One region of the Cytophaga sp. genome, then DNA from elsewhere that is predicted to be linked to it. Evidence: riboswitches for the same ligand, from Rfam matches in the RefSeq annotation. Region 1 holds a riboswitch; the other holds the start of a gene.
What was found. A riboswitch is a leader RNA that binds a small molecule or an ion and turns the genes downstream of it on or off. The one in region 1 is predicted to bind S-adenosylmethionine.

Region 1 (20,047 bases):
GTAACTTCAATATTGTCTTCCTCATCACTGCTAAAGACAGCGCGTGAGCTGATATAAATATATAATCCCAGAACACATATTAATATCCAGGGAAGAGCTTTCAATATTATTCTTACCGGCATAATTTTATTGTTTATAACCCGTAGTTAATATACGTTTTATTTTAAGAAATAAATACAAAGTCTTCCCAACAAAAACGACCTGTCCGGGAAGAGCAGGTCGTTTTATATGAAATTTAACGAAATGATTATCTTTTAATCAACGATTGTTATTTTGCTTTTCAGAAATTCCCAGTATTTAGGTTCTTCTTCTTCAAATATTTCTTCGCCTTCGATTAAATATGCTTCATGCAAAACATCTTCCGCTTCCTGCATCTGGTTCAATTCGAAATAACATTGTCCGGCACGTAATAACAGATACGGATTGTCTTCGCTATCTATACAGCTCATGGCATGCTCAAACTGAGCAACTGCTTTTTCGTATTCTTCATCAAAAAAATATACATCTCCGATAGAAGAAATGAGCCATGCTGAAGGTTCATATTCTTCGATAGGCTCCGGAAGCAAGGTTAAGGCTTCCTGGTATTTTGCGATGGCTTCTTCACTTTTGCCTTCTTCAAAAAGTAAATCTGCCTCTTCACAAATAGCGTCAATGCGATCAAGTATAACGTCTGATAATTCTTTCATGATAATTATTCATTAAACTTCTATTATATGAAGTTGATCAATCTAAATATTTAATTTTATTTACTTCGGTTGCCGTTAAGTATCTCCAGGATCCGCGGGGAATATTTTTCTTTGTTAAACCTGCATACATCACACGATCCAGTTTTTGTACCACGTAGCCTAAAGATTCGAAAATACGACGAACAATTCTGTTACGGCCTTCATGAATTTCAATTCCGATTATTTTTTTGTTCGGAGAAATGATCGCAGCCTCATCTACTTTTACCGGACCATCAAACAGGTGAATTTTACCATCAACGATTTTGTCAAAATCTTCTGCCGTGATTGGCTTATCAATTTCTACCTCGTAGATCTTTTTTACTTTGTTGGATGGGTGCGTTAACTTCTGTGCAAGCTCGCCATCGTTAGTGAACAGAAGTAAGCCTGTTGTATTTCTGTCCAGTCTTCCTACCGGGTAGATACGCTCTTTCGTTGCATTTGCAACCAACTGCATTACTGTCTTACGATCGTTTTCATCTTCCATAGTAGTGATGAAATCTTTCGGTTTGTTCAGCAACACATATACTGATTTTTCCGGGTTAAGTACTTTGTTGTTGTACTTAACAGAATCGCCCGGCTTCACTTTATAACCGAGTTCTGTTACAACAACGCCGTTTACTTTTACCGTTCCCTCCAGTATTAGCTGATCAGCTTCACGACGGGAGCAAACACCTGAATTGGAAATATATTTATTCAAACGAATTTCGAAAGAATCGGGTGCACTTACCGGTGCTGCGTTTGGCTTAGGCTTGCTAAGTTTATCCAGTTTATTTTCGTAAGCTTTACGGCCTTTCTTAACCTTATCGTTATCAAACTTAGGTTTTGATTTCTTTGCACTTTTTTCTTCTGAAAAATCATCGTCGAAGTCTGTGTCAAAGTCATCGTCAGAACTGTTTCTTCTGCCTCGTGATTTGTTTTCAAAATCTTTGGTGCCGAATGATCTTCCCGGTCCGGCAGATTTACGCTTGAAATCAGTTGACTCGCTTCTTCCAGATGCTGCACGCTTAACCGGAGCTTTAGCTGCACCTCTTCTGCTGTCAGAATCTTTTTTCGGACCAGCGCTTTTCTTCGCCGCTGAAGAACGGCTTCCAGCGGCGCTTCTTGAATCAAAACCTGTATCCTCACTTGATGGAGACGGACCTCTTTTTATATAAGGGCTTTTGGTATCATCCGAACGTTTGTTGTATGGGACGAACGTTTCTTCTTCGTCGGTATATGATTTTTTAGCGGGTTTACGGCCCGATGGGCCTCTGCCAACTTCTCTCTTCGAAGTTTCAAATTTCTTAGGTCTTGATTGAGTAGTTCTTTTCGAACCATACAAATCCTTCTCTTCTTTAGGGCCTTTTTTAAAGTCACCGCTTCTACCTGCTGAAGATGCAGGTCTTTTTGAAGAAGCTTTTTTATCAAAGCCCGAGCGTGATGAACGTCCTTCTTCATTACGGGATGACGCAGATCTTGCGTCTGCATTTTTTTTCGGGCCACGGCCGGCGGATGAATCCGGTCTGCCTTTAGACGAAGCAGGCCTGCTATTAGCGGGCCTCTTGTTATTATTCGTTCTCTGTTTGCTCATTTTCTGTACTTGTATCTTCCGGCAAATCGTCTCCAGGTTCTTCTTCCGGAATTTCATCCGAAATAGATTCTATCGTTTCTTCGCTGGTAATTTCAGCGATCGCCTGACTTGCCAGGGCGTTGTATTCAGGGTCGTTCACTTCTCCGATTTCATTCACTTCAGAACTGAAATCTTTAGGAGAAGGTAAATCTTTTATATTATTAATTCCGAAGTACTCTAAAAACTTCTGGCTGGTGCCATATAGAATAGGGCGACCAACGCCATCCGATTTTCCTTGAATTTCTACCAATTCCTTCTCAAGAAGCTTCTGCATGGCATAATCGCAGTTCACACCACGAATCTGTTCAATCTGAGCTTTCGTAATTGGTTGTTTATAGGCAACAATCGCCATTGTTTCCAATGCCGAAGTAGATAATCGTTTTTTGGATTTTTGTTTCAGAAAGATACCCAGACTTGATTGATAAGCAGGCTTGGTCATGAATTGATAACCGCCGCCAATCTGCAGGATCTGGAAAGGGTAAATTTCATCGTCATATTTTGACAGCAATCCATCAACGGCATTTAAGATATCGTCCAATGGAATTTCTGCTTCAAACATCTCGGACATACACTGACGGATCTCATCAGGTTTTACCGGATCTGTTGCGCAGAAAATAATGCTCTCAATATGATTTTGCAGGAAATTCATTTTATGGAATTATTTTCTTTGTTCTTTCGCTTCAATAGTATGCTGTGTATGCGGCACAAGTTTCAATCTTTCTTTAGGAATTAATTTGCCTGTCACGATGCAGATACCATAAGTGCCATTCTGAATACGTGCATAGGCATTTTCCAACTGCTGAATAAATTTCTGCTGACGGGCGGCAAAAGCACTGAAACTTTCTTTTTCCAACACATCAGCACCATCTTCAAGCATTTTGATGTTGCCGGTCGTATTGTCAGTACCTTCATCATTTTTGCGATTCAATACCTCTTTTGCAAATTGAAATTGCTTGCGCGCAGTTTCAAGTTTCTCAACGATGATTGTTTCAAATTCTTTCAGTTCTTCTCTTGAATAATGCGTCCTGTCGTCTTTAGGCGCATTCATGGTTCTTTGAAGATATGCAGGCTCTTGTTTCAGCAAGGGCATGTTTTGTGATGTTTTTGGCGCAGCATTCTTTGATGCTTTTTCCTTATCGTCTTTTTTCACTTCTTTCTTTTGGGAGACTGGCTTGGCAACAATTTTTTCAGCTTGGGTGGTAACAGCTTTGGCGGCGAGTTTACTTGCTACTTTTTTTGCAACAACTTTTTTAGCAGGAGCGTTCTTTTTAGCTGGTTGTTTTTTGACTGCCGCTTTTTTCGCCGGGGCCTTTTTGACTGCCGCTTTTTTGGTGGCGGGTTTCTTAGCTACTGCTTTTTTTGCTGCTGCTTTTTTCGTTGCAGCTTTAGCTGGTTTGGCAACTTTTTTTGTAATAGACTTCTTTTTACTCGCACTCATAAAACCCTTAATGTGATTTAATTAACGTGTTACCCAAAAAACCTATACAAAAATAATATAAAAAAGCATAGTTACACGTGTCGTTTATCCACAAAGTGCGATATATTTTCAATACTGTGAAGTACTTATGGCAATTTTCTCCGTGTGTGTATCACCCGCTGGCGACCACCATTCAGCAACAGCAACGTAAATACCATCAGGCAGTGGAGCGCTTGATTGCTGCTGTCCATACCAGTTAAAGGTATTTGAAGTGCCAAGCAGTTGATTTACACATAACTTATCAACCAATTCGCCTGTTATCGTATAGATACTAACAGACGCAAAAGCTCCTTCAACCATCGGGTTCAAATGCAGATGAACGTAATCATTGTTACCATTCAGATTCACTGTTGCATGACATGGATTGCAGTAAAATATATTAGATGAAAGTAGCTCGCTCCCCAATGTCTGGCTGTTCTGATATCCCGGAGTAGCACCAACTGCAGAAGAAGTCCAGTTTGATGCCGTAAAAGCTGCATCGTGCGACCGGATCTTTTCAAGAGAAATTCCTTCATCCTTTCTATTCAAAGGATTTTGAAACCGGTCACCATATTCAATGTAATCCAGTGTATCGGAACTGCTGTTTAAGAAAAACATCTCCCCTCCGTCATCAGAGAACGACAGGAAATTACTTCTTTCCAAACAATTTTCCCTTACTGCAGACATATACTGCTGTATGAGCACAGTTGTGTCTGCGGTCAACGCAACATAACCGTGAGGTGCAATTGCAAGACTTTCCGTGATGGCAAAATGCTGTATTGTCCCTCCCTGCATCGCATTCACATAATGCGTATTTTTCAAATCAATATATGCATCTGTAGTATTGAAAAGCTCCATAAAATCAACGCTTCCCGAAACAGCATTGTATAAAATCTCATTGATGAACACTTCTCCTTTTTCAATTGATTTGGGACGAATAACTTCAACACTTTTCCCAAGGTACACGGGGTAATGCAGACAGGTTTCCATGGAGTCTATCTGGATCGTAAAAGCATCTCCCTCTTCAATATCCGTGTTAAGAAGAAGAGAAATTCCGGTACAAAATTTTGAAGGTATAATTTGTACAGATGCTATTATCTCTCCAGGTTGAAAACCATTGCTCTGCGCCCAAGCCATTACAGGAAGTTCCAATCTGAGCTGTTTTTCGTTCACATACTCAGCTTTGACTGGTATTGAAAAGCTTGCCGGTTTCATAAATTGATTTACACGGCCGGGAGAACCGCCAGTCTGTTCATCAGAAAAACTTAGCTGCTGCGTAAGTATGCACGCAGCAGGTAACTGCACCCGAACGATGCTGTAACCGCCATTTTTCCTGTAATCATCCGGCATATCAGTAAGCGCGTAATGTATATAATCAATCAGCAAAGTGTCATGCGCATACAGAAATAATGAATCTGCGGTATTACTCAGGTTTGGCAGAGAAGGTACTTCAATGCAATTATCATTATCGAATAGCTTACAGCCGTCACTCGCACATACAATCACTGCTGCATCCGGCGCAAGCAAGTACTGCGGCAGCTTTATACCGGCAGACGGATCCGAAAGTGTAAATGCGAATAAATCAACCGGAACTGCTGAAGTATTGAATAGTTCAATCCACTCTATTTCGGGAAGTCCGTAGCTTGGGCTGGGGTCACTCATCCATTCCGTAAAACGGATTTGCCCGGTATAATACGTGGGTTGCTTGATCACTTTAATCATTGAATCCAACAAAGTATCTCCATCAACTGAGCTGAGTGTATGGGCGGAAATAACATAAGTGCCTGGTTGTATATCTTTGGATACTGTTATTTCTATTTGCTTCTCATGCACAAAAACCGTGTATATATCTTCGATCATCATTTCTATCATTGACGCAGGCATTTTAATTTCCTTTGAAAAACTCAGGATTATGCTGCGTTCACCTGAAATGGAATAACCGGTAAGTGCGAATGGTTCATAGATTCTGATATCATCAAAATACATTTTATCTTTCCGTGTGGAAGAATAGATGCAACGAATACCGGAATATGAAAAAGTATATGGAGCTATATGTGCCCCTTCCGCCTCTTTGGTAAAGTTACTGCCAGTGGATTCATCTGTATATAATTTCCAGGAGCCGCTGTTGCTCCTGTTTACACGTACTCGTATGGCAACAGTGCTCGCTCCCATTATGCCAGCACGGCTTTCAAGCACAGTAGTTTTAGCAGAACCATCCTGATAAATCAATTCTATTTTATCGGCTGAACCGGTGGCGCCGCCCATCTTCAGGTAATACGAACGATTCGTTGCAGCAGCGAAATCCTCCTGTTCTGAACACAGATAGAAGCTTGCATAATTCGTAGTCGATGCAGCAAAATCATACCGGAGAAAAAATTCCCACACGCAGTTTTCCTTTCCTGAAAAAGGCCAGGCAACATGTGCATCTTTTGTACCGGATGGTGCATTCAGATGCAACTGCTGATCTGTATCTATTTCAAAATACGTTTTTTGACCAAACCAGTCGACAGGTATTGTTCCCTCGGTAAAAGTGTAGCTTTGTGCATGTAAATATTGCGGGACCACAAAAAATACCCCCAGGATGATAAAAATTAATGCCTTCATAGCCAGATATAAGTAAGGTTAATACTACTTTTTGTGTAGTTTAAAAAACATCGGTTGAATCTTTAAAATTAGGAGAAAAAAAGTGGTAAATTGCGACCGTTTTTAAAAAGTGTTAATTATTTAACTAAAGTAAATAAAATGAAAGTAGCTGTAGTTGGTGCTACCGGTTTGGTAGGAACCCAAATGCTTAACGTTCTTAAAGAACGTAATTTCCCTATAACAGAGCTAATTCCTGTAGCTTCTGAAAGATCAGTTGGTAAAGAGGTTGAATACAATGGTAAAAAGTATAAGGTTGTAACTGCTGAAACAGCTATTTCAATGAAACCTGAAATTGCTGTATTCTCAGCTGGAGGAGGTACTTCATTAGAACTTGCTCCATTATTTGCGGCTGCCGGCACAACCGTGATTGATAACTCTTCTGCGTGGAGAATGGATCCAACTAAAAAATTAGTTGTTCCTGAAGTGAATGCGCATGTTCTTACAAAAACAGATAAGATCATCGCAAACCCTAACTGCTCTACCATCCAGATGGTAGTGGTATTAGAACCATTGCACAAAAAATACAAAATCAAACGTGTAGTTGTTTCAACTTACCAGTCTGTAACCGGAACAGGTAAAAAGGCCGTTGATCAATTGTTTGATGAGCGTAAAGGTGTTATGAACGGAGAGAAAGCATATCCATATCAGATTGACTTGAACCTGTTGCCGCATATCGATGTATTCCAGGATAACGGCTATACAAAAGAAGAGATGAAAATGATCAAGGAAACAAACAAGATCATGGGCGATGACAACATTAAAGTAACTGCTACTACTGTTCGTGTACCAGTGATCGGCGGCCACTCTGAATCTGTAAACATTGAATTTGAAAACGATTTTGATGTTAACGAAGTAAAAGCTTTGTTATCTAAAGCTCCGGGAATTATTTTAAAAGATGATCCGTCTAAATTGGAATACCCAACGCCAATGGATGCACACAATAAAGATGAAGTTTTTGTTGGCCGTATCCGAAGAGATGAGTCTCAACCTAAGACATTAAATCTTTGGATCGTTGCGGATAACCTTCGCAAAGGAGCGGCAACCAACGCAGTTCAAATTGCTGAATATTTAGTTGCTAATAAATTGGTTTAATTTATTCAAGAAGGTGCTCCGTTTGAGCACCTTCTCTTTTTCAACCTTAAGGCTCTTGTTGATTTTTAGAATTGTTTTTCTCTTTTCACTATATTGCACAAAATACTCTTAACATATTCTTATGATTAAATCGATGACTGGTTACGGTTCTCAAACTGCAGAGAACGATAAGATTTCAGTAACAGTAGAAATAAAATCCCTGAACTCTAAATTTTTAGATTTAAACCTTCGTCTTTCAAAAGAGTATTCTGACAGAGAACTGGATATCCGTAATTTACTGAACAATACCATCGAAAGAGGCAAGGTAGGCCTAAGCATTGATGTTCAATCAAAAGGGGGCATTAAGCCAAAAGTTTTTATTAACCGCGAACTAGTGGCTTTGTATTATAAAGATTTGAAAGAAACAGCAGACACCGTTGGTGTTGTTGACTCTTCAGATTTATTTAAGCTGGCTCTCCAGATGCCAAAGGCTATGGAGTCGGAATCTGAAAATGTTGACACTACGGAAGACTGGTTGCTTATCCAGAAAGTATTGAATGACGCAATTACCAAGTGTAACGAATTCAGAAAAGATGAAGGCCGGACATTGTCAATAAAATTCAAGGAATATATACAAACGATTGGAGAGTGTTTAGAGAAAGTAGAAACATTTGATCCACAGCGTATAGAAGCTATTCGTTTAAGAATCCGTCAGCACTTTGATGAATTCAGCAAAACCGAACAGCTTGACAAAAGCAGGTTTGAGCAGGAACTGATCTTTTATATTGAAAAACTTGACATTAGTGAAGAAAAGGTTCGTTTAAGAAGTCACCTGAATTATTTTTTAGAATCGATGGACTTGCCTGAATCAAGTGGGAAAAAGCTTGGTTTTATTGCTCAGGAAATTGGACGTGAAATCAACACAATCGGCTCTAAGGCAAACGATGCAAATATTCAGCGTTATGTTGTACAGATGAAAGAAGAACTGGAAAAAATCAAAGAGCAGACCCTGAATATCTTATAAGGATTTTTCCGGGTCTGAAGATTCCCCGTAAATCACTCCGATAAAAATAGATATAACCCCAATATTCGAATGAAGAATATTGTCTTGTTTCGTAAACTCAAACATGCCTGCAATAGGAAAATGAACCCAGGTAGAAACCACGAAAAAAATCATTATCCATCCTGTAACGATCAGATAACTGCGTACAATCACAAGACTGTTAGATAACAAAGCCATTAATGCCAGCACCCCATAATTCAGCCTGTATAATTTGATTGGTAAATTATTAGCAGACAATGGAATTTTTTCCGGAATAAAATAACTCGCAACACCAATTGCAATCATCACTAGTGCGGATAATAATAAGAACCAATAATTTGGGTTTTTATATTGAGTCATTTCACTTTTTAACTTGAGTTGAATCATTCTGTATCGTAACGGTTAAAATTCCAGATTCACCTCTATTACTCCTCTGCGTAGAAATACAATCTGCAATAAATGAATATTCTAACAACAATTCAACATAATTATTTAATATATTAATTATAACGGCAATGGATTGTGTAAAGTTGTTCCCTTAATCATTCTTTCCTGATACATGTAAGAATGAAGGTGCAATTGGGTAATATTTGGCTAAGTCTAAGTTTTATAGCCTGATATAATTGACTAACGCGGCTATTCTGTTATAAAAAAGTCCTTATTTGAGTAATCAGCAAAATAAAAGTTTGTTTTTTTCAATCCCATGCCTATTTTTGTCTACTCAAAATCAATTACCTGGTAATTGATTTATAAAGAAGAGGGGAGAGAACAGGCTCTTTGAACCTCTAGCAACCTCCGGGAGCAATTCCAGAAAGGTGCTAATTCCTGACCTGAATAAACAGGACATATAAATTAATTACATGATGACACAAACACATTTGCTTGAAGCAGGTCAAGCTATCGTATTATCTCATAGAATTACACGTGTATTGGCAGATTTTCTTCCATGCGTTGAACTTTTAATTATTCAACACTAGATGGAGTATCACATTTATACGCATAAGTCTCCTGTTGTATTAGAATCAGGAGCGATACTACCCGAAGTAAGAATACAATATTCCACTTTGGGTGCGCGCAAAGAGGATGACTCTAATGTGATCTGGATATGCCATGCACTAACCGCAAATTCTGATGTTGAATCCTGGTGGCCAGGTCTTGTTGGGCCTGATTACTTATATAACCCGGAAGAGCATTTTGTTATCTGTGCCAATATTCTTTCTTCCTGTTACGGCACTACCGGACCAACCGAAACGAATCCTGAAACCAATACTCCTTACTTTCTTTCCTTTCCTGTGGTTACCATACGCGACATGGTACTCGTTCATGAGATATTAAGAGAGCATCTGCAGATTAAGAAAATACATACATTGGTAGGAGGTTCTTTGGGCGGTCAACAGGCCATGGAATGGGCTATCCAGAAGCCTTCGCTTTTTAGTCACCTGATCCTGTTGTCAACCAACGCATTTCATTCCCCATGGGGCATTGCCTTTAACGAATCGCAGCGTATGGCCATTGACATGGACCCAACCTGGAGAAACCAATCGTTAGATGCCGGCCGTGAAGGATTAAAAACAGCGCGTGCCATTGCCATGCTTTCATACAGAAGTTACGAAACCTACGAACAGACACAGCGTGAAGAAGACTCCAGCAAAACGGACGATTATAAAGCAATCACTTATCAGCATTATCAGGGAGACAAGCTTGTAAAAAGATTCAACTGTCATTCATACTGGTATTTATCCAAGGCTATGGACAGCCATCATGTTGGCCGGAACCGAAAAAGTGTAGCTGATGCATTGGGCCAGATTTCTGCCAAAACCCTTGTAGTAGGTATTTCTTCTGATATTTTATTTCCGGTTATTGAACAGGAATTTCTGGCAAGCCAAATACCAGGTGCCAGTTATATCTGTATAGATTCATTATATGGTCACGATGGCTTCTTAACTGAAATAGAAAAGCTCGATGTGGTAATCAGGGAATTTTACAAATAACCCTGTCCTCAGGTACAATTAAACTTTATTTATTAGCATAAAAGCACGATTTTTTACTAAATTTCGTTTGTCATTACGTATTAAACAGACTTTATATTTCTTTCAAGATCTTATTTAACATCAACTAAAATTCTAGTATGAAAAAATTCCTGAAGATCTCTGGTATATCCATAGGTGTCTTATTATTGGCAATGCTCATCCTGCCATTTCTTTTCAAAGACAAAATCAAAGGTATTATTGATGATCAAATCAAAAAAAATATAAACGGCCAGGTTTGGTATAATGCCGAATCATTCAGCCTGTCACTTTTCAGTCACTTCCCAAACCTAACCGTATCTATCAATGACATTGGTTTAATGTCTAACGCATATGCATTCAAAGGCGACACATTATTCGCTGCAAAGGAATTCAGTCTTACGATTGATGTTATGAGTGTAATTTCGGGAGACCAGATCAAAGTAAAAGGGGTTTTCCTGGATCAACCTAAGGTTGTTACTATCTATGACAAAAGCGGCGCATTCAGCTGGGATATAACTTATCCGGATACAACTACAAAAGCTCCTGAAGCACCGGAAGAGCCTAGTACAATGAAAATCAGCATTGAGAAATGGGAAATCAAAGACGGCACCATCATCTATGACGACCAAACCATGCCGATGTATGCTGAATTAAAACATTTTGACCATAAAGGCAGCGGCGATATCAATGCCGATATCTATGATTTAAAAACCTACACCAAATCAACAAATGTATTGGTTGAATATGATGGAACAACTTACCTCAATGGCCAGACAGTTGTAGCTGATGCGACCATGAACATTGACCTTGGAAAATCTATTTACAAATTCCTTGAAAACGAATTTGCTGTCAACGATTTCAAATTAGGATTTGATGGCGCGATTGAAATGCCAGCGGATGATATCAAAATGGATATTACTTATAAAGCAAAAGAAACTAATTTCAAGAATCTGCTTTCACTTGTTCCTGCTGTATATAACAAGGATTTCGAAACTGTTAAAACAGACGGTACTATTGGCTTTGACGGATATGTTAAGGGTATCTACAATGAAACAACGATGCCGGGCTTTGGCTTGAACATGTTGATCAAAGATGGTTTCTTCCAATACCCTGATCTTCCTGAAGCGGTTAAAAATATCAATATGGATCTGCATGTTGACGACAAAGACGGCATCATGGACCACACCATCGTGGACCTGAAAAAATTCCATATGGAAATGGGTCAGAACCCTGTAGACGCCAGAGTATTAATGAACGGCATGAATCCATATGACATCGATGCCAACATACTTGCAAAAGTTAAACTGGATGATGTTTCCAAGTTTTACCCAATTGAAGGAACTACATTGAAAGGTTTATTCGGCATGGATGTGAAAGCAAAAGGTAAATACAGTGATAGCCTTAAACTAATGCCGATGGTTACTGCTAAAATGGATTTAACCAACGGTTATGTAAAATCTTCTGAATTCCCTAAGCCAATTGAAAACATCAACGTTTCTGCTGTGGCAGCAAGTGATGGTGATATGAAAACATCAACATTCCTGTTGGATTACTTCAAATTGCTTTTAGACGGCGAACCTTTCGAAATGAAAGCTTTTGTTAAAAACTTTGATGACCCGAATTATGAGGCTTCGCTTAAAGGTATCATTGATTTAGCAAAGATGACGAAAATTTATCCGATCGAAGGTACTACGCTTACAGGTCGTATGGTTGCAGATATGACTACAAAAGGTATTTTATCTGAAGTGCAGGCTGGCAACTATTTAAATACGCAGACAAGCGGTAGCCTTGAAATCTCTGACCTTGTTTACAAAAGCACTGATCTACCTCAGGGTTATACAATGAAATCAGGCTTGTTAACACTTACTCCTGATCGTTTCAACATTGCTTCCATGAAAGGTTTGTTAGGCAAAAGCGATTATGATATCACTGGTTATATGTCAAATTACATGGGCTATATGTTTGGCGGCAAGGATTCAACCATTCATGGTGTTATGACCATGGCATCCAGGAAATTTGATGTAAATGAATGGATGACTGATGATCCTGCTCCGGCTACAGCTGCGCCTGCAGAAGAAGTTCCGATGGAAGTTGTTGAGGTTCCTAAGAATATTGACTTCACCTTCAATGCTGCGATGGACCAGGTGTTGTACAGCAACATGGATATGACAAACATGAAAGGCGCAATCATTGTTAAAGATGGCATTGTTAAAATGAATAACCTGAACTTCAACTCTGTTGGCGGCACGTTCCTGATGGGTGGAGAATACAATACACAGGATATCACCAAACCATCATTCAAGATGGATATGAACATGAAAGATGTTGAAGCAAAAGAAGCTTATAAGACATTCAACACCGTTAAGAAAATGGCTCCGATAGCACACTATGTTGAAGGAAAAATCAACATGGCTATTATTATGGATGGTTTGCTGGATAAAGAAATGATGCCGGTATATTCTACACTTAACGGTAAGGGTTCTTTAAGCTCAGGCTCTGTGAAAATTCTTAGCAACCCCGTTCTTGGCTCAATTGCAAGTCTTACTAAAATGAAGAACATGGATCCGATGGAGATTAAGGATCTGAAAATTAATTATACGATCCAGAACGGCGCTTTAATCGTTGCTCCATTCAACATTGCAACCGGTGAATCGAAGCTTGCGGTAACAAAAGGTGAGAATCATTTAGATGGCAGCGTTGATTATGACATGCAGCTGAATACACCTTCAGGTGCACTTGGTGCTGAAGCGAACAAAGCACTAAGCGGCCTTGTAGGAAGCAGCGCGGTTACTATGCCTAAAAACATCATCATTGACCTGAATGTTAAGGGCCCTTATGATAAAACAAAAGTATCTATTGTAAAAACCAACTTTGGTGAAGTTGATAAAACTGCCATGAAAGACGCTGCTATATCTGAAATCAAAAACAGCGAACAGGCAAAACAAGTACAGGCTGAAGTTGACAAGGCAAAAGCCCAGGCTGAAGAAGAAGCAGCAAAACAAAAAGCTGCTGCGGAGGCAGAGTTGAAAAAACAACAGGATGCGGCAGAAGCAGAACTTAAAAAACAGCAGGACGCAGCAAATGCCGAAATGGCAAAACAGAAGCAGATTCTTGAACAAAAGAAAAAAGCTTCTGAAGATTCTGCCAAGAAAGCGGCATCAGACGCTCTGAAGAAAGGTTTGAAATTCTAAAATTTGAAACTGTATTGAATGCAAAAAGGCGGCTTGGCTGCCTTTTTGCATTCAATAACCAGTTACTTCCATTAAATAATTGGTATAAAAATTGAAATAACTTTTACATTATTAACTATTCCCTATTTGAAATGAGTATGTATAAACTGTCTTTATTGTCGTTATTGCTTATTTTAAGTTCTATTTCAGCCTCTTGGGGCGCTTCCGGAAATCCTCCGGCGTACGATATAAAAGTTCATATTAAAGGAATCAAACAAGCCGATACTGTCTACCTTGCCCGTTATTATGCCGATAAACGATATTACCAGGATACCGCTTTAGCAGATGCGAAAGGCATGGTTTCGTTCAGCGATACCACTCAATTAAAAGAAGGCATGTACTTTTTACTCCTGCCAGGTCAAAAAATATTTGATTTTATTTTAAGCCCAAAAAGCTTTTCCATGAGCCTGAATATGGCCGACGATAATCTTGTAAAGGGCGCTTCATTTAAAAACTCTCCAGACAATACAGCCTTTTATGATTACCAGAAATTTTTCATACGCCAGAAAGAAAAAGCTGATTCATTAAATGCATTAATGAAAAGCGCTTCTGAAAAGCAAAAAGAATCCATTACCAGCCAGTTACTTGCGATCGACTCAACTATGCTGAATTATATTCAGACCTTTTTGAAGAACAATCCAAAAAGCTTATTCACTTCTATATTAAACACAACCAAAGATATTGATGTGCCGCCGGCTCCCAAGCGTTCAGACGGGTCCATTGATTCTACGTGGCAGTACCATTATTACAAGAAACATTATTTCGACAATGTAAACTTTAATGATGACCGCTTGATCCGTACGCCGGTACTGGTAAGTAAAGTAGATAACTATTTTAAAAACCTGGTTGTTCAGCGTCCTGATTCAATCATAAAAGAGATTGATATGATACTGGCAAAATGTGCCAATGCAAAAGATCTGTTTGAATACTTTGTGCGTGATTACACTTACAAATACGAGACTTCTCAGGTAATGGGCATGGATGCTGTATTTGTACACCTTGGCAAAGAATATTATCTGAAGGGCAAATGTTTCTGGGCAAGCCCAGAAACGGTTAAAAAAATAAAAGAGCGTGTTGAAATTCTGGACCCGTTGCTATTAGGCAAAAAAGCTCCGAACTTATACATGACCGATACAACAGGCACATACAGATATCTGTACGATGTAAAAGCAAAATATACCATTCTGTTCTTCTGGGACTCTCAGTGCGGCCACTGCCAGCAGGAAACACCGAAGCTCTATGAATGGTGGTTAAAAAACCGTTCAAAAGGCATTCAGGTATATGCCGCAAATATTGAGCGCAAAGATGAAGAATGGTTGAAATTCATTCGTGCAAAAAATATCCGCGAATGGTTGAATGTACGTGATTCCAAAACACATACCGACTTCAAAATCACATACGACATCTATGCAACTCCTGTGTTATATGTACTGGACCAGAATAAGATCATTATTGCAAAACGCATTGGATATGAAAACATTGATGACTTCATTGTTCAATACGAAAAAAGTTTAAAAACAAAATAATGGCTTTAGCATTTAAAGAATGGGCCTGTATTGTAGATGCGCTCGGCAAAGGACGCCAGAGCATTATACTGCGCAAGGGCGGTATTCATGAAGAAGGCTCCGGTGATTTTGAATTGAAAGGAAAACAGTTTATCCTGTTCCCTACGCTGTTTCATCAGGCCGATGAAATGATCAAGCCCGATTGGCGGCCATTCTTGAGTGACACAAGATTTCATACGATACCTGACAAGGTGGATATTAAATACTACGTGCAGGTCGCCGATGTACAGGTGCTCACGGATTGGGAAACAGTAAAGAAACTTCAACCCTTTCACGCCTGGAAAGAAGAAATAATTAAAGAACGCTTTGAGCGCTGGGGTAACAGCATTCATCTGTTAATTGTGCAGGTATTTGAATTTGGCGCATCTTTCCAGCTTGATTTGCTACCCGAATACGGTGGCTGTAAATCTTGGGTAGAGATCAACAAACCCATTGATTTTATAGGCAGGCCGATTGTGAATAAGAGTATTATCTAAAAAAGCAGGGGGGCGCCCTGCTTTTGTTATTACAGGCTTCCGGCCTGACCTTCTCTCTAACTATACGTCATCAAAAAAATCATTAAAGGCTTATTATATCTATGGTATCTGAACAACCGAATAACCCATTGCATGGTAAAACGCTTGAAATGATTTTGAATGAACTTGTAGACGAGTACGGCTGGGAAGAATTGGGTGAGATTATTAATATCAATTGTTTCAATATTAATCCAAGCATCAAATCAAGTCTTGCTTTTTTGCGCAAAACTCCTTGGGCAAGAAAAAAGGTAGAAGATTTATATCTGAGAATGGTCAAATAAAAAAACAAAAAGAGGGATTTGAAATATATTCAAATCCCTCTTTTTGTTTTTTTATTTTGTTTGTTTATGCCTTCAGTTCTTCAACTGCCAGCCAGGCCATCAAGCCTGTGCCTGTCTGCAAGGCTTTCTCGTCAATATCGAATGTTGGTGTATGTACACCAGACGTTATACCACGTTCTTCGTTACGGATTCCTAAACGGTAAAAACAAGCGTCAATTTCCTGCGAGTAATATGCGAAATCTTCTGCTGCCATCCACAAATCCAGATCAACTACATTCTCTTCACCTAGAAATTCTACTGCTGCTGTTTTCATGCGTTTCGCCAACGCAGGAGCATTCTGTAAAAACGGGTAACCATCTTTAATATCAATCTCACATGTTGCGCCCATGGACTCTGCAATGCCTTCCGCCATCTTTCTGATACGCTTCTTTGCTTCTGCGCGCCACTCCTCGTTCAAGGTTCTAAAAGTGCCTTCAATATTCACTTCATCAGGAATTACATTGGTTGCACCCATGCCCGTAATTTTACCAAAAGATAAAACTGCCGGAATCCGCGGATCGCAATTTCTGCTGATCACCTGCTGCAAAGCAACAATGATGTGTGATGCAATCAGGATAGGATCAACATTTTTATCAGGCATGGCTGCGTGGCCACCTTTACCTTTAACAGTAATGTATATCTCATCGGCACTGGCCATGTACATGCCTTCTCTAAAGCCTACCTTACCGGCAGGAATCAAAGCCATTACGTGTTGGCCAATGATATTCGCTGGAGCTGGATTTTGAAGAACGCCTTCTTTGATCATTAAAGAAGCTCCGCCCGGAAATTTTTCTTCACCGGGCTGAAAAATTAATTTGATTGTCCCTTCAAACTGGTCGGTGATCTGACTTAATATTTTTGCTGTACCCAGTAAGGAAGATGTATGCACATCGTGTCCGCAGGCATGCATAACACCGATGTTTGTAGACTTATAAGGAACATCGTTTTTTTCTTCGATCGGAAGCGCATCCATATCTGCTCGCAACGCTACAACTTTTGAAGCAGGATTCTTTCCTTCGATCAACGCAACAACGCCTGTGCCGGCAATACCTACTTCATGCTTAACGCCAAAAGATGTCAGCAGATCCGAAACGTATTTACAAGTATTGTATTCTTCAAACGACAATTCCGGATTTGCATGAATATATCTTCTATATCCGATAACCTCTTCTGAAATACTCGCAGCTAATTGCTGTATACGTTGTTTAACTTCCATTTTAACGAATCAAATTTATCTGATCGGGTACAATCATCGAATTCGGAAAATGCACCTTTAAATCGCTTAATATATAACTGGCTTCTACCCTATCTGTAAAATCGCCAACCTTTACACGGAAACTAGGTTGCTTGTATTGAGTATATACATTCATGTCCGAATCAACTGCATATACCTGTTTGCGTATGTTTAATGCTTCCTCACTGCTTGAACCTGTGTAGATCAGAATACGGTATCCCTGCACAACATTATTCTTATTAATTACTGCAAGCGAATCTGATCTGAGTTTAGCCTTTTTAGAAAGATCATTTGGAAACGTCGTTGCTACCGGATTTTTAACTGTCTGTTTTGCACTGATCGTATCCGGATTGGTAAAAGTCGGACGAGCGGCACTCAAATCTTCATAATAAGGCTCCACATTTCCTTTGTGTTTTTGCGACATCGCTGCACAAGAGCTCAACGCAATTATACAAACCACAGAAATGAAGTTGAGTGAATTTTTCATAACAGCATTCATTTTATACCGGATCTTAAACGTACCACTATTCTTCTATCAGTACGCATTTGTTATTTAACAAATCGTCTTCAACAGCTTTGTATTTTATATCACGCTTAACGCTTCCGTCCATATATTGAACAGAAACTTTATCGTTTCTATTAGCTATTTTCTGAGAACGTACCGGTTCAGCTTTCGGCGGCGCCGGAGCTTCCGCCTGCGGCTGTTGTGCACCGCTGCCGCCACCAAATGCAGATCCTGCTTCGTCTTTCGTTTCTTTATATTTTGGCTGCTGCTGTACAGGTTGCTGTCTCATCTCTCTTACAGGAATATTATTCTGATCCTGTTTTAGAATGTCTGCTTTGAACAAGAACGAAACGATATCTGCATTTACTGTATAAACAAATTTCTTGAACAGCTCAAAGCCTTCAAACTTATAGATCAACAATGGATCTTTTTGTTCATAAGCTGCATTCTGTACAGACTGTTTCAGTTCATCCATTTCACGCAAATGATCTTTCCAGTGTAAATCAATTACAGAAAGTGTGATATAGCGTTCTATCGATTGTTCCAGTGTCTGCGAATCCTGCTGCGCAAGCTCTTTCAGCGGAGCAATGATGTTAATATTTCTTTTGCCATCCGTAAATGGAATCACAATATTTTCAATGCTGTCGCCACGGCTCGTAATCAACTCCGTGAACGTTGGCATTGTTTTTTCTTTGATAAGCTTAATTTTCTGTTCGTAGTGAGTCAGTACTTCATCGTACAAGGCTTTAACAAGCACATTTCCTGCAGACTGATTAAATGCTTCTTTCGTAATATCCGGAATAACGCCGAACATACTTATCGCACGCATTTTGAAATTGTCGTAATCTTTCGTCGCTTGCGACCCTAAAACTATATCTTCACACAGATCGAAGATCATGTTTAATATATCCAGCTTTAAACGTTCGCCATACAATGCATTTTTACGACGTTTGTAAATCACTACACGTTGAGAGTTCATTACGTTATCGTATTCAAGCAAACGCTTACGTTGCCCGAAGTTGTTCTCTTCAACTTTTTTCTGTGCACGTTCAATGGAATTTGAGATCATAGAATGCTGAATCACTTCACCTTCTTTATATCCCATGCGATCCATGAATTTCGCAATACGATCAGAACCAAACAAACGCATCAGATTGTCTTCCAGACTGACAAAGAACTGAGAAGAACCCGGATCGCCCTGACGACCGGCACGACCGCGCAGCTGTCTGTCCACACGTCTTGATTCGTGACGTTCTGTACCGATGATCGCTAGACCGCCGGAAGCTTTTGACTCTGCGGTTAATTTAATATCGGTACCACGACCCGCCATGTTGGTAGCAATCGTAACAGTACCCGGTTTACCTGCTTCTGCAACGATATCTGCTTCTTTCGCATGCAGCTTCGCATTCAATACCTGATGCTTGATGTTACGCATCTTCAGCATACGGCTCAACAACTCTGAAATATCTACAGAGGTTGTACCCACCAATACCGGACGGCCTTTTTGAGTAAGCTCAACAATTTCTTCCGCTACTGCATTATATTTTTCACGTGTTGTCTTGTATACTTTATCCTGCTCATCCTGACGTGCAATGGGACGGTTTGTAGGCACCACTACTACATCCAGGTTATAGATCTGCTGGAATTCTGCTTCTTCTGTTTCGGCAGTACCTGTCATACCAGACAGTTTGTGATACATACGGAAGTAATTCTGCAAAGTGATTGTTGCATATGTCTGTGTAGCTTCTTCCACACGTACGTTTTCTTTCGCTTCAAGCGCCTGGTGCAAGCCGTCAGAGTAACGACGTCCATCCATGATACGACCTGTCTGCTCATCAACAATCTTCACCTTGCCGTCCATGATCACATAGTCGGTATCTTTTTCAAACAAGGTGTATGCTTTTAATAACTGCTGTAGTGTATGAATACGTTCCTGTTTGATGGAATACTCGCTCAACAGTTTTTCGGTCTGCTCCATCCGTTCCTGGTCAGAGATCGATTTGTCTTTTTCGATCTTAGCCAATTCAGAACCTATATCAGGAAGCACGAACAGGTTTGCATCTTCCTGTTCACCGGTAATGAAGTCAACACCTTTCTCAGTAAAATCAACCTGATTGTGTTTT
Region 2 (13,606 bases), on a different contig from region 1:
TTTCTTTAAAGCATTACGCTCCACACCTGAACTTTCCTTCGCGATCCGCCATTTCGGCTGCCAGACAGGTGTAGTACTTACCGCATCACACAATCCAAAAGAATACAACGGTTATAAAGCATACTGGAACGATGGTGCGCAGGTAATTGCACCACATGATAAAAACATTATCACAGAAGTTCAGAAAATCACAAGTATTGATGATGTGAATTTTAATGCCAATAAATCCCTGATCACAGAGATTGGTGAAGAAGTAGACAACGCCTACCTGAATGAAATTGTAAAACTTACCGTATCTCCGGATGCGATCAAGCGCCAGAAAGACATGAAGGTTGTTTATACGCCTATCCATGGTACTGGTATCGTGCTGGTACCGGAAGTACTGAAGCGATTTGGTTTTGAAAACGTACGTGTAGTGCAGGAACAGGCGGTGCCGGATGGCAACTTCCCTACCGTTGTATATCCAAACCCGGAAGAAAAAGATGCGTTGAGCATGGCCGTTAAACAAGCGACGGAATGGAATGCAGACCTGGTGATGGCTACAGACCCCGATGCTGACCGCGTAGGTATTGCGATCAAGAATGATAAAAACGAGTTCCAGTTATTAAACGGAAATCAGACTGGCAGTTTATTGATTCTGTACATGCTGCAGGCATGGAAGAATGCGAATAAAATTACAGGAAAAGAATTCATTGTTAAAACGATTGTAACAACCGACCTGATCGAAAAGATCGCGAAGAAATTCGGCGTGAAGTATTACAATACCTTAACAGGTTTCAAATACATTGCCGCGAAAATTAAAGAGCTTGAAGGCAAGGAACAATTCATTGCCGGCGGCGAAGAGAGCTATGGTTATCTGATCGGTGACAGCGTACGCGATAAAGACGCGATCGCATCGTGTGCATTCATCGCTGAAATGGTGGCATACGCAAAAGACCAGGGCAAATCATTATATGATATGTTGCTGGATATGTATGTGGAATATGGCTTCTACAAAGAACACCTGATCTCACTGACAAAGAAAGGTAAAACCGGTGCGGAAGAAATTCAGACCATGATGAAGGAGCTGCGTGCTACGCCTCCTAAAACATTGAGCGGTTCGCCGGTTGAGTGGATGTTTGATTACGACAGTCAGCTTGCAACAAATCTTACGAACGGCACCACAAAGAAAATTGAGCTGCCGCAGGAAAATGTACTGCAGTTCAAAACGGCAGACGGCACGTTGGTTTCAGCCCGTCCTTCAGGTACAGAGCCGAAAATCAAATTTTATTTCAGTGTAAATGAACCATTGGCTTCAAGAGCTGAATATGCAGCCGTAGATAAGAAACTGGACGCGAAGATTCAGACGCTGATCAGCGATCTGAAGTTGGCGTAAGTCAATTATGAGTCATGATCCGCCGCGGCGGAATGAATTAAAGCTCCGGGATTACCCGGAGCTTTTTTTATTCCCTCCTCCCGAATAGCTTTTATCTTGTTAGTATCGCACACACACCTGTCCACGACAATGAATCTGCTGCAACTAAAAAATTCATAATTCTAATAAACCTCCGCCACCTTCAGTACATCATTCGCTTGCATATAACCGCCTTCGTTTACCCGCTCATAAAAAGCGAGATGTAAAAACACTACCAGAGAAACCTGTGTATCCCTTGCCTTTTCGGGGATCTGCACAGTAACCTGCTGCTCCTGTTCAACAAAACATATATCCAGATCAGCGCTTTCCGCTACAAGCAGCGATCCATGATACGGGTTTTCTACAGGCATGTAGGTAATACTATCTTCCGTACTGGTACAAAAACTATTGGCAAACGGCATCACCGCCAGCGTCATCCGGAAATGTGTTCTGTTCTTATCATCTTTCAGACGCGTACGCTTAAATGCATGCAGTTGCAATGTCACACGGCTGCGATCTTCCGCACATGTTACCGCATAAGGTACCAATGCAGCTGTTGCATTGAATATATGTTTCTTTTTAAATGTATAATTGCATAACCGATCCTTGTGCGCGCGGAGGTCCAACACCTCACGGCCATCAGCAACAAGAGTTCTGAAAAATGCCGTCAGGCTCCCGCTCATGCGCTTATCCATCGCGCTTTCAAAGGTAGGCTTAAGGGCCGCTCTGAAAGCGGTTGCTATGCCTGAAAGACTGCCGAATAAATTGTAATTCTTTCGGACAGGCGCATATACCGGATCGTTTGCAAGCCGCTCCGGATCAGGTGCCGATGAGTTTTTAACAATATCTTTCCCTTCCATGGTAAAATGAGATTTACCATCAATAAATCCTTTCAGATTATCCTTCTTTTTTGTTTTAGCCATAGCTTATTTTAAACAGCAGATTGTAAAAATTAAAATCCGAAACTAGCCTACAGTCTGTTTCTTTCAAATAATCCTTTGTTAATAAATTCAGATTGTGCAGCATTAAGTCCTAGCAATTACATTTAATTGTGTAAGTTGCATCCCCTTCTGAAGACAAAACGCTTCATATTCCCCCTTCACCCGCAGTTCAGCCGTACTTCACCCGTACTTCACCCGTAGTTCACCCGTAGTGAAAGCTAAGAAAAGACCATTCACTCACCTGCCTGCCCCCACTCAATTACTCAAAAACACCTTACAAAGACTCAGACAACAATATATCATTCCCACACTTTCGCTGGCGCAAGCATTTGCTTGTGCCTACTAGTTTACAATTATTGAACACACTTATCCACATTTTACATGATCCATTTCCACAATGAACTTCCACATCCGAAAATATCCTTCCTGATTCATTTCAAGTACACTAACTTTAATCCACAGATTTACGCACTCCAAAAACACAGATTATCCACAAGCATTCAGTTCGATTATCAATATTTAAACAGCATAAGTTATCCACTCTCAATAGTGAAAAAAGAGCAGAAAACGGATAAATCATTATCAAATCCTTCTTCTTTACCATTTAGGAATAAAAACTCATTTTAATCCTATTTTACACGATTCCGCTTACTTGGGGTAACATTCTAAGTGTTTCCCTCAAAAGCTTCATTTTTAGAGAAAAAATGCGGAAATTTGCACCTTCTTATTTAAAGCAATGTTTATTGTTTTCAGATAGAAAAATAACAATTGATTACAAGAACAATTTAAGCATACATAATTGCATGGAAACAATCGAGAAGGTTCCGTATTTCGTCATTGATTTTGACAGCACATTTACGCAGGTTGAAGCCTTAGATGAATTAGCCACGATTTCATTAGCGGGTAATCCGAATCAGCAGCAGATCATTCAACAAATCATTGACCTTACCAATCTTGGTATGGAAGGCAAAGGCTCGTTCAGCGAAAACCTTGTAAAAAGACTGGCGCTTGTTAAAGCAAACAGATCACACCTGCCTCAGTTGATTGATTTATTACGTTCCAAAGTTTCCAAGTCTGTAAAACGTAACAAACATTTCTTCCGCGATTATGCCGACCAGATCTACATTGTTTCTTCAGGATTCAAAGAATTCATCCTGCCGATCGTAACAGAATTCGGTATCAGGGAAGACCATGTACTTGCCAACACATTTACATTCGACAAAGATGATAACATCATCGGCTGCGATGCCAACAACCCGCTTAGTCAGGATAAAGGCAAGATCAAGTTGATGGAAAAGCTTGGCTTAACAGGCGACGTACATGTGATCGGCGATGGCTATACAGACTACGAAATCAGAGGCGCGGGTCTTGCAACTAAATTCTACGCATTTACAGAAAATGTAAGCCGCGCAGCAGTAATTGCCAAAGCAGACAGCATCGCTCCGAACTTCGACGAAATATTATTCCAGGAAAAACTTCCGATGACGATCTCTTATCCAAAGAACCGTATCAAAGTTTTATTGCTGGAAAACATCCATACAGACGCTCAAAAATTATTCAGCGAAGAAGGCTATACCGTTGAAGTAATTGCAAGTGCATTGGAAGAAGATGAATTGATTGAAAAGATCAAAGACGTATCTATTATTGGTATCCGTTCTAAAACTACAATCACTGCAAAAGTATTGGAGCATGCACCTAAGCTTTTAGCAATCGGTGCATTCTGTATCGGTACAAACCAGATCGACCTGAAAGCTGCACAACAGAAAGGTGTTGCAGTATTCAACGCACCATTCAGCAATACACGCAGTGTGGTTGAATTGGCAATCGGCGAGATTATCATGTTGTACCGTCGTACACTTGAGAAGAGTATGCAGATGCACACGGGTAAGTGGGATAAATCTGCAAAAAACTCTTTTGAGATCAGAGGTAAAAAGTTAGGTCTTGTAGGCTACGGCAACATAGGCTCTCAGCTTTCTGTAATTGCAGAATCTCTGGGTATGGTGGTGTATTACTATGATATCGTTGAAAGACTATCTTTAGGTAATGCGAAGAAATGCAACAGCTTAAAAGAGCTGTTAAATATTGCGGATGTGGTATCTCTTCACGTGGATGGCAGAGCAAGCAACAAAGGCATGTTCGGTGCAAAAGAATTTGACCAGATGAAACAAGGGTCCATTTTCTTAAACCTGGCCCGCGGACCGGTAACAGATCTTAAAGCATTGGCACAAAACATCAAGAGTGGTAAAATATTAGGCGCCGGACTTGATGTATACGAATACGAACCAAAAAATAACGACGAAGAATTCATCAATGATGTACGAGGCTTACCAAACGTAATTCTTACTCCACACATTGGTGGCTCTACTGAAGAGGCTCAATCAAACATTGGCAATTTTGTACCAAACAGAATTACAGATTACATCAACAATGGTACTACCCTGCATAGCGTAAACTTCCCGAACATTCAGTTGCCTGAATTACAGGAAGGTCACCGTTTCATGCACCTGCATGAAAACCAGCCGGGTATCCTTGCTAAGATCAATAACCTGTTTGCGAAACACAACATCAATATCTTAGCACAATATTTAAAAACCAACGAACAGGTTGGTTATGTAATTACAGACATCGCTAAGATCTACGATAAAGAAGTGTTAAATGAATTAAAAGAAATTCCTGGAACAATCCGTTTCAGAACTTTATACTAGTACAGAGTACAGAGTATTGAGTATTGAGTACTAAGTACTCCGTACTCTGTACCAACTAAACTAATTTTAAGCTTGAATGTATAATCAAGCAATTACTATCATTACAATAATGAACAATAAAATCTACTTTACTCCAGGCCCATCTGAATTATACCCAACTGTGCGTCAGCATATGATCACAGCCCTGGATGAAAAGATCGGGGTTATTTCTCATCGCAGCAAAAAGTTTGAAGAAGTATACAAAACAGCTTCAGACAATCTTAAAACCTTATTGGAACTCCCTTCCAATTACGAAGTTTTATTCCTTGCTTCGGCAACAGAAATCTGGGAACGCATTATTCAGAACTGTGTAGAGAAAAAAAGTTTCCATTGCGTGAATGGTTCTTTCTCTAAACGTTTTTATGAATTTGCCGGCGAACTTGGCCGCGAAGCTTACAAAGAAGAAGCAGCGTTTGGCAAAGGCTTCTACCCTGCCAACATTACTGTACCTGCAGATGCTGAAATCATTTGCTTAACGCATAATGAAACAAGCTCTGGCGTATCTATGCCGGTTGAAGACATCAATCAGTTCAGAGATAAAAACAAAGATGCCTTGATCTTTGTGGATGCAGTGTCTTCTCTTCCTTATCCCAAATTTGACTGGACAAAAATTGACTCTGCATTTTTCTCTGTACAGAAATGTTTTGGTTTGCCTGCCGGTTTGGGTGTATGGATCCTGAACGATCGTGTGATTGAAAAATCTAAAGCATTACTGGCTAAAGGCAAATCAATCGGCACCTATCATACCATCCCTTCCATGTTAGAGAAGGCGAAAGTAAATCAAACACCGGAAACTCCGAATGCAATGAACATCTTCCTCCTGGGAAAAGTTACAGCTGATATGTTAAAAATCGGTGCGGATGGTGTTCGCAAACAAACGGAAGATAAGGCAGCTTTAATCAACAAGTACATCAGTTCAAGTAAAATATTCAGCTTTGGTGTTGAAGATGCACGGTTGCGTTCTATGACAACCATCGTTGCCAATACTACTATGCTACCTGGCGAGGTTAACAAAATTCTCGAACCATTTGACATGGCAGTTGGTGCAGGCTATGGTTCTAAAAAAGAAACCCAGATTCGTATTGCAAATTTCCCGGCTCATTCTTATGAGCAGGTTCTTAAACTCGTTCAGACATTACAGGAAAAAATTGGTTAATTATGTTACAGATCGGCGATACGTATTCAGAAGTATTTTCCTATTCACAGGAACAGGTTATACAATTTGCAGAGTTATCGGGTGATAAAAACCCGCTGCATTTAGATGCTGAATACGCAGCAACAACAATGTTCAAAAAACCGATCATCCACGGTATTCTGGGCGCCAGCATCATGTCTAAAATCTTAGGCATGAAGTTTCCGGGGGAAGGAACTGTATACTTAAAACAGGAAATTGATTTCAAACGCCCTATGTATGTAGACGTGCAATATGAAGCACAATTAAAGGTTCTTGAAATCAATGCTGATAAACACACAGCTGTTATTGAAACTAAAATCGTTGATAAAGAAACAGGCAAAGTAAATGTATTGGGCAATGCCCATATCATGCACAAAGAGAAAATATGAAACTTGATAAACAATCATTAAAGCTGGCGCTTGTTTTTAAAGGTGCGATTGTTAGAAGACTACTGGCAGGAATGTTTGTACTTACTTCCATCACAATTGTTTTGGTATACCTGCATAACAACAACGCTGATGAATATAAAAAATTAAATATGACCATCAGCGGAGCACTACCTGGGTATATGGGGGCCGCGCTAGGTTTGTTATTGGTATTCAGAAACTCTACCGCATACGATAAGTGGTGGGAAGCCCGTAAAGAAGTGGGTGCCCTGGTAAATACTTCCAGAAACCTGGCTATTACATTAAACGGATTACTGCCATTCAATACGCCGGAAAGAAAAGAAGTTTCCAATTTATTGATCTCGTTTGTTTTCAATATGAAAGCACACCTGAGAGACCAGGTAGACAAAGTATCACTGGATATTTTATCTAAAGAAGACAGAATGTTGGTTGAAAATGCAAAACACAAACCTGTAGTTATTGCAAACATCATGACCAATAAAATTGAAAATGTATGGAAACGTAATTTAATTTCTGACATTCAGCAAAGCTTATTGATAGAAAAAATCCATGGTCTGGTTGATATACTTGGAAAATGTGAACGGATCAAAAATACCCCTATTCCTATGGCTTATATGTACCTGTTGAAATTTCTGATCAACTTGTATGTAATCATGCTTCCATTCAGTCTGGTAGATGAGATCGGCTGGCTTTGCGTACCATTGGTTATACTTCTCTACTATATACTGATGAGTATTGTGATCACTGCCGAAGAAATTGAAGAGCCATTCGGTTACGACCTGAATGACCTTGAAATGGATAAGATAGCTTTGAATATAAAAAACAACATTGAAGAAATTGTAACACATGACTAAACGGGTAATCATACGGAAACAATTACTCAAATTACCGGCTGTTTTTTTCATTTTATTTTTTTGCTTTAGTGTCTACGCTGAAAACAATACAAGCTGGACCGAACTTTCTCCGATTCCAACAAACACTGAATATTCAGCGGGTAGATTTTTAAAAATCTACCCCGCTTCCAATGTACTATCTACCGATAGTATACTTACGCTTGCACAAAACAACGTATTTAAATCGCAGACAAAGGATGTATACAATGTCCTTACCAGTATTGACAAACCTGTGTGGCTATATTTCAAAACAGATTCTATAAAGTCTCCGGATGGAAAAATATTAGTTATAGAAAACTGTAATTTGAATCTTGTTTCACTTTATGAATACCAGGACGGACATTTAAAACTTATTCGTACCAGAGGAATGAAGTTGCCTTACCAGCACGATAATTCATTCCCGGAGCAAGTTAATTTCCCTGTCAAACCCAATACGATTTACTTTGTTGAAGCATATGATTTATACAATGCCAGTTTCCCCATCTTTATCCGTGATACTATAAAAAACACACAGGTTGCAGTAATTAAAAATTTATTCAATGCCTTCTACTGGGGCATTGTATTTATAATGGCAACAGTAGCACTTTTATTTTTCATTCGTTCACGCGAAAAAGCTTTCATCTATTATTCATTATTTCTCTATGGAACCATCATGCTGAACCTATGTTTAGATGGTTACCTCTTTGCTTATTTATGGCCAAATACACCTGTCATAAATACATATAAGTTTTCGTTGTTTGCAATGAGTGCCGTAACAACTCCTTTTTTCGTTTATTACTTTTTAGAAATAAGAGCCTACTATCCGAAGATAAAGTTTTTCTTCATCATAATGACTGTATGCTTTTTCCTGGTTTGTTTGCTTAATATTATCGGTGCTTACACAGCCGCCATGTATGTACTGCAAAGTACGGCCTTCACACAAATTATTATTTATTTACTATATGGAATACTGGTATGGAAAAAAGGTAACAGGAATGCTTTTTATTTTATTCTCGCCTGGTCAGCTTACCTGATTTCAATTGTATTAACGGTTCTATCAGTAGCCAACGTTATTCCCGGTACGCCATATATCAATAACTATGTACAGATTGGCACACTCATCCAGGCCGGGATTTTTTCATTTATCATCGCTGGTAAGTACCAAACTTATAAATCTCAACACATTCTATATCAGGAAAAGATCATTGAAGTTCTGAAAGAACGTGAGTATTTATTAACCACTCAAAACGATACACTTGAAACAACGGTGTATCTAAGAACTGAAGAATTAAAACAAAAGAATGCAGAACTGAATCTGTTGAATAAAAATTTAAATGAAGTTGTTGCCACAAAAACGCTGGAACTGAAAAAGTCACTGGATGAACTCAATGAGACCAACAAACAGCTGGAGCAATTCAATTTTATTACTTCGCATAATTTACGCGGACCACTTTCAACCCTGCAAGGACTTTATGAATTATATTATCAGGAAAAAAATCCAGATGAAAAATTACTGTATATCGACAAGAGCTTTACGGTGATTAACCGTATGGATGAAATTCTAAAAGATCTGAATAAAATTCTTTCTTATAAAACTTCAGAGAAAATAAAAGAGGCGGTCGATTTTGAAACCATCATTTCAAACAACCTGAAACAACTTGATATTAAACGAATACAGGTTAATCTATATGTAGATCCATCACTTGAAATTTCGGGCATCAAATCATTTTATGAAAGCATTTTTTACAATCTGTTTTCAAATGCGCAAAAGTATAAGCATCCGCAGAGAAAACTTCGGATAGATGTACAAATCACCAAATTAACGGACACAGCATTTTCTATCCGCATAACAGATAACGGAATCGGAATGGATGCATCGAAAATCGGTGATAACCTGTTTGGATTCTATAAACGCTTCCACTTCCATGTAGAAGGCAAAGGACTGGGTCTATACATTACAAAAAGTCAGGTGGAAATCCTTGGGGGCACCATACGGGCCGAAAGTGAATTATACGTAGGTACTACGTTTATTATTGAACTACCATGTTAATGAGTGTAAAGTTTAGAGTGTAAAGTGTAAAGATGCCTTTGTTGTCTTCACTGCATTTCATTATTCAAGCTTACACTTTACACTCTACACTTTTACACTTAAATCAGCTTTTCAAATATTCTCTGATCGCATCGCGGATGCTTGTAAACGTTTTTTCCAGCAACTCTTCATTCTCTTCCAGCAAGGTGACTCTGAATCCTTTCAGGTCTGAACAGAATGAAGAAATCGGAACGACACAAATTCCTTTTGATGCCAGCAGATAATACACAAAACGTTTATCAAGATCTACATTCGGCTCACTCACCCACTTCTCCACCAAAGCCTTGTTTGCGGCATTATCGATCGGCAGTGTTTGCTTGTTGTTCAGCACCCCATCCTTAAACACAATTGTATTGTAGAATGCACCGTATGTTTCATTGAACATCAGCTCAGGTATCTGTCCCAATATTCCTGCAATGATCTTACTGCGTTTGCCGATCTTATTATTTAATTCTTCTCTATACGGCAGATATCGCGGATCAGACATGATCACCGGAATAGCAAGTTGCGGCAAGGTTGTAGAACATACCTCAATCATCTTTGCATTATCCAATGCCGAACAGAATTTATCAAAGTCCTGGTCTTTACCGCGGTTGTAATATTCCATCCAGCCACAACGGGACCCCGGCCATGGGAATTCTTTCGAAAATCCTTTCATCGCAAAACCCGGAACATCTTCAATTACTTCAGCTAAAGAATACGCGCGCGCGCCGTTGTAGGTAATGTTCAGATAAATCTCATCGCTCAATAAAAACAGATTGAATTCGCGTGCTATTTCAACAATGCGTTTCAATGTTTCTAAAGGATATACCATTCCTGTCGGGTTATCCGGATTGATAATCAAGATTCCGATGATGTTCGGATTATATTTTACTTTGTTATACAGATCATCCAGATCCGGATACCAGTGATTATTCGGGTCTAATTTATACGTGATCGGATCCTGGCTCGCGTGCGCAGCTTCAGCGGATGAGTGTGTTGAATACGCCGGCGACGGGCCAATGACGCGCGAACTGCGGCTGATGAATTGATATACTTTCGCAATAGCATCTCCCAGACCGTTGAAAAATAAAATATCATCGGCTGTAATTTGCGCACCGTTCTTTTTATTATTTAACTCCGCCAGAAACTGACGTGTTTTAAGAATTCCTTTTGAAGGAGAATAACTATAACTCTTGTTGTCTAAAGTCAGATTAGAAATTGTTTCTCTGATCCAATGAGGTACAACATTATTCTTTTGAATGGGATCTCCAATATTTTCAAATACAATAGGCTGACCGTTCTTATTAATAAGATCAGCTTTTTTAACAATTTCTCTGATTTCGTAGCTAAGCTCTTTAGCACCATCACTTAATATCTTATTCCTCATTCTAATTTGATTAAAATCCTGCTAATTTAAGAACACTTTACGGGATTGCGTATAGTTTCTTTTCGAAAGTGGAAAGAAAGTTCAATGTCCCTCCTACCATTATTTTCCGGTAGATTTTTCCGATTCCGGAACCAAGCAAAACAGCTTCTTGATTAAACAAATCATAAAAGAATATTATTCTGTTTAAAATATTTATTCAATAATTTTCAAAATAATATTTGTTTTATATTTATTTTACTTTACATTTGTATCACCTACCCAATTGAGGGTCGTGTATTATACAGAATGAAGGGAGAGATCAGGCTCTATGAACTTCTGGCAACCTGCCTACCAAAGCAAGGTGCCAATTCCTGCCCATGTGGAACTATAAAAAGTACGACTATGAAAACAAGAAACCGCTGTTAAGCTTAATCTTTTAAGCAAATCTCTGATCAGAATAGAATTCATGATCAACGTAAATCATTTCTTCACACTCAATTGCTTACCATTATGACAACTACTATTCAATATAAAACGCTTACACTGGCAAGAAAAAATGTCCGTGATCAAAAAACTTTTTCAAAAGCTGAAACCGTTTACAATCCGATTTTATTTGATGAACATGTAATAAATCTTGCCAGTCCTTCTGTAACGCTCAAAGATATTGAACAGACAATCTTTGAGGAGAAAAGTATCTGCGCATTAGAACAGAAAAATAATCCTGTTTACAGTTTTGTCTGGTTTTTAAACTGATCCAACCAATAAACGAATACAGGCTTGCTGAAATAGCAAGCCTGTATAATCACAATACAATATACATGTCTTTCCCGCTTTATATAGTAAACGCATTTTCATCCGGATCATTTACCGGTAACCCTGCGGCTGTTTGTCCGCTTACATACTGGCCTGGAGAAGAACAATTGAGGTCAATAGCCGCACAGAACAATCTTTCTGAAACAGCATTCTTTGTACAGGAAAATGATGTATACAATATCCGCTGGTTTACACCGGAAGTTGAAGTTCCGCTTTGCGGACATGCCACACTTGCCGCAGCTTACGTAATTTTCAATGAACTCAATTATTCCCGGAATGAAATACGGTTTCATTCTAAAAGCGGTGAGCTAAAGGTTATCAAAGAGAAAGATATTTTTGTCTTAAATTTCCCTGCAGACACATATAAAGAACTACCTGTATCTGATGTATACCGGGAAGCATTAGGCCTTGCGCCTATTGCCGTTGGTGCAGGAAAAAGTTTTATTCTGGTTGAAGTAGCAACAGAAAAAGAAGTAGCGGAAGCCAAACCAGACTTTTATAAATTACAAAAATTAGATGCTGCTGTAGGCGTAATCCTTACAGCCAAAGGAACAACAGCCGATTTTGTGTCGCGTTTTTTTGCGCCACAAGCAGGCATAGATGAAGACCCGGTTACGGGATCAGCGCATTGTTTGCTGATCCCGTATTGGGCGCAAAAACTGAACAAGGATAATTTAAATGCGCGACAGTTATCCAAACGAGGCGGTGTGTTGTATTGTACATATGCCGGCTCCCGTGTATTCATAGGCGGCAAAGCCGAATTATATTTAAAAGGAGCAATCTTTTTTAATTATGAATTATGAATGATAAATTATGAATTGATTCGTCATAATAAATTCACCACGAATTAATCTTTCATTTATAATTCATAACTCATAATTATTATGTCTGCTTCCCTAGACGACATGCCTGCATACGAACATTTTCAGGATGAGCTTGATCTTGAACTGCTCCGCTATGCAAAGCTTCATAAGTTAACGGATATCTCAGTCGAAAATGAGTTTATTCAGTTTATTTGCTTTTCCTTATTTTTAGCCAAGCCCGTTGAGATCACACCCGAAATACTGGATCATTTTTTCAATGAAAACACGGGCAGCAAAGAAAAAATCATGCACTATATCCAGTTTATGCAGACAGATAAAAAATCTTTTTTAAAAGGAGGATTTACCCATTTGCTTGCTACATCCGGTAACACAACAGGTAAGTGATATTGCCGAAGCGGAAGTAGTGCTTAAAAAGCCAGCCTTCTCAATTTCTTTTCAAGGAATCCAAGCGAATGTCTATCAAAGTTAAATTTCATAAAGTATTATTTTTCAAAAGAAGACGCAGAACTATTGTTGGATATATGATGATGTAACATGCAAAAAATACATATTCATTACATACAATCAATTCCCCTGCAAAATCTGTGTAACTTATACCAACCGAAAAGTATAAGCATGAACAAACTCTTAACTACGATTGCGATTATTAGTCTCGCAACCATTCTCTCCACATCCTGCAAAAAGAAAGATGATCCGGCAGCCATTGCTACAGATACCATGAACTACGATATGGATGAAGCGGCTGTGATCAATGCCGGCTGGACCAAGACTTCCGAGGAAAATTTTTCAGGTGACTTAAGCAACTGGAACATCTGGCAAGGTGGTGCTTATAACAACGAATACCAGTATTACTCCAATAGCCCGGAGAATTTAAATCTCAAAGATGGTATTCTAACAATTACTGCAATCAGAAAAACTGTCACAGGCAATCAAGTACCATCCAACAACACTCAAAAAACATTTGATTTCACTTCTGCCCGCATCGAATCCAAAACAAAGAT

Region 2: another riboswitch for S-adenosylmethionine. It lies ahead of ACTHJT_RS00785 (hypothetical protein); the one in region 1 lies ahead of ACTHJT_RS05265 (homoserine O-acetyltransferase family protein).

Annotation. Positions count from the first base shown of each region.
Region 1 covers NZ_JBQCDF010000110.1:4,735-24,781, forward strand. Annotated here, with positions in the region: gene ACTHJT_RS05220 (DUF4230 domain-containing protein) at 1-122, opposite strand, end outside; gene ACTHJT_RS05225 (tetratricopeptide repeat protein) at 255-686, opposite strand; gene ACTHJT_RS05230 (pseudouridine synthase) at 724-2,295, opposite strand; gene scpB (SMC-Scp complex subunit ScpB) at 2,273-2,983, opposite strand; gene ACTHJT_RS05240 (TraR/DksA family transcriptional regulator) at 2,993-3,382, opposite strand; gene ACTHJT_RS05245 (hypothetical protein) at 3,881-6,394, opposite strand; gene ACTHJT_RS05250 (aspartate-semialdehyde dehydrogenase) at 6,533-7,525, shown strand; gene ACTHJT_RS05255 (YicC/YloC family endoribonuclease) at 7,647-8,528, shown strand; gene ACTHJT_RS05260 (hypothetical protein) at 8,523-8,933, opposite strand; SAM riboswitch class I at 9,291-9,400, shown strand; gene ACTHJT_RS05265 (homoserine O-acetyltransferase family protein) at 9,524-10,537, shown strand; gene ACTHJT_RS05270 (AsmA-like C-terminal region-containing protein) at 10,675-13,746, shown strand; gene ACTHJT_RS05275 (redoxin domain-containing protein) at 13,884-15,311, shown strand; gene ACTHJT_RS05280 (DUF1802 family protein) at 15,311-15,826, shown strand; gene ACTHJT_RS05285 (VF530 family DNA-binding protein) at 15,928-16,146, shown strand; gene ACTHJT_RS05290 (M20 metallopeptidase family protein) at 16,211-17,401, opposite strand; gene ACTHJT_RS05295 (SPOR domain-containing protein) at 17,403-17,906, opposite strand; gene secA (preprotein translocase subunit SecA) at 17,944-20,047, opposite strand, start outside.
Region 2 covers NZ_JBQCDF010000011.1:535-14,140, reverse strand. Annotated here, with positions in the region: gene ACTHJT_RS00825 (phospho-sugar mutase) at 1-1,375, shown strand, start outside; gene ACTHJT_RS00820 (hypothetical protein) at 1,537-2,316, opposite strand; gene serA (phosphoglycerate dehydrogenase) at 3,138-5,039, shown strand; gene ACTHJT_RS00810 (aminotransferase class V-fold PLP-dependent enzyme) at 5,149-6,234, shown strand; gene ACTHJT_RS00805 (MaoC family dehydratase) at 6,237-6,641, shown strand; gene ACTHJT_RS00800 (bestrophin family protein) at 6,638-7,513, shown strand; gene ACTHJT_RS00795 (7TM diverse intracellular signaling domain-containing protein) at 7,506-9,581, shown strand; gene ACTHJT_RS00790 (pyridoxal phosphate-dependent aminotransferase) at 9,685-10,989, opposite strand; SAM riboswitch class I at 11,263-11,362, shown strand; gene ACTHJT_RS00785 (hypothetical protein) at 11,479-11,721, shown strand; gene ACTHJT_RS00780 (PhzF family phenazine biosynthesis protein) at 11,787-12,584, shown strand; gene ACTHJT_RS00775 (hypothetical protein) at 12,666-12,989, shown strand; gene ACTHJT_RS00770 (glycoside hydrolase family 16 protein) at 13,221-13,606, shown strand, end outside.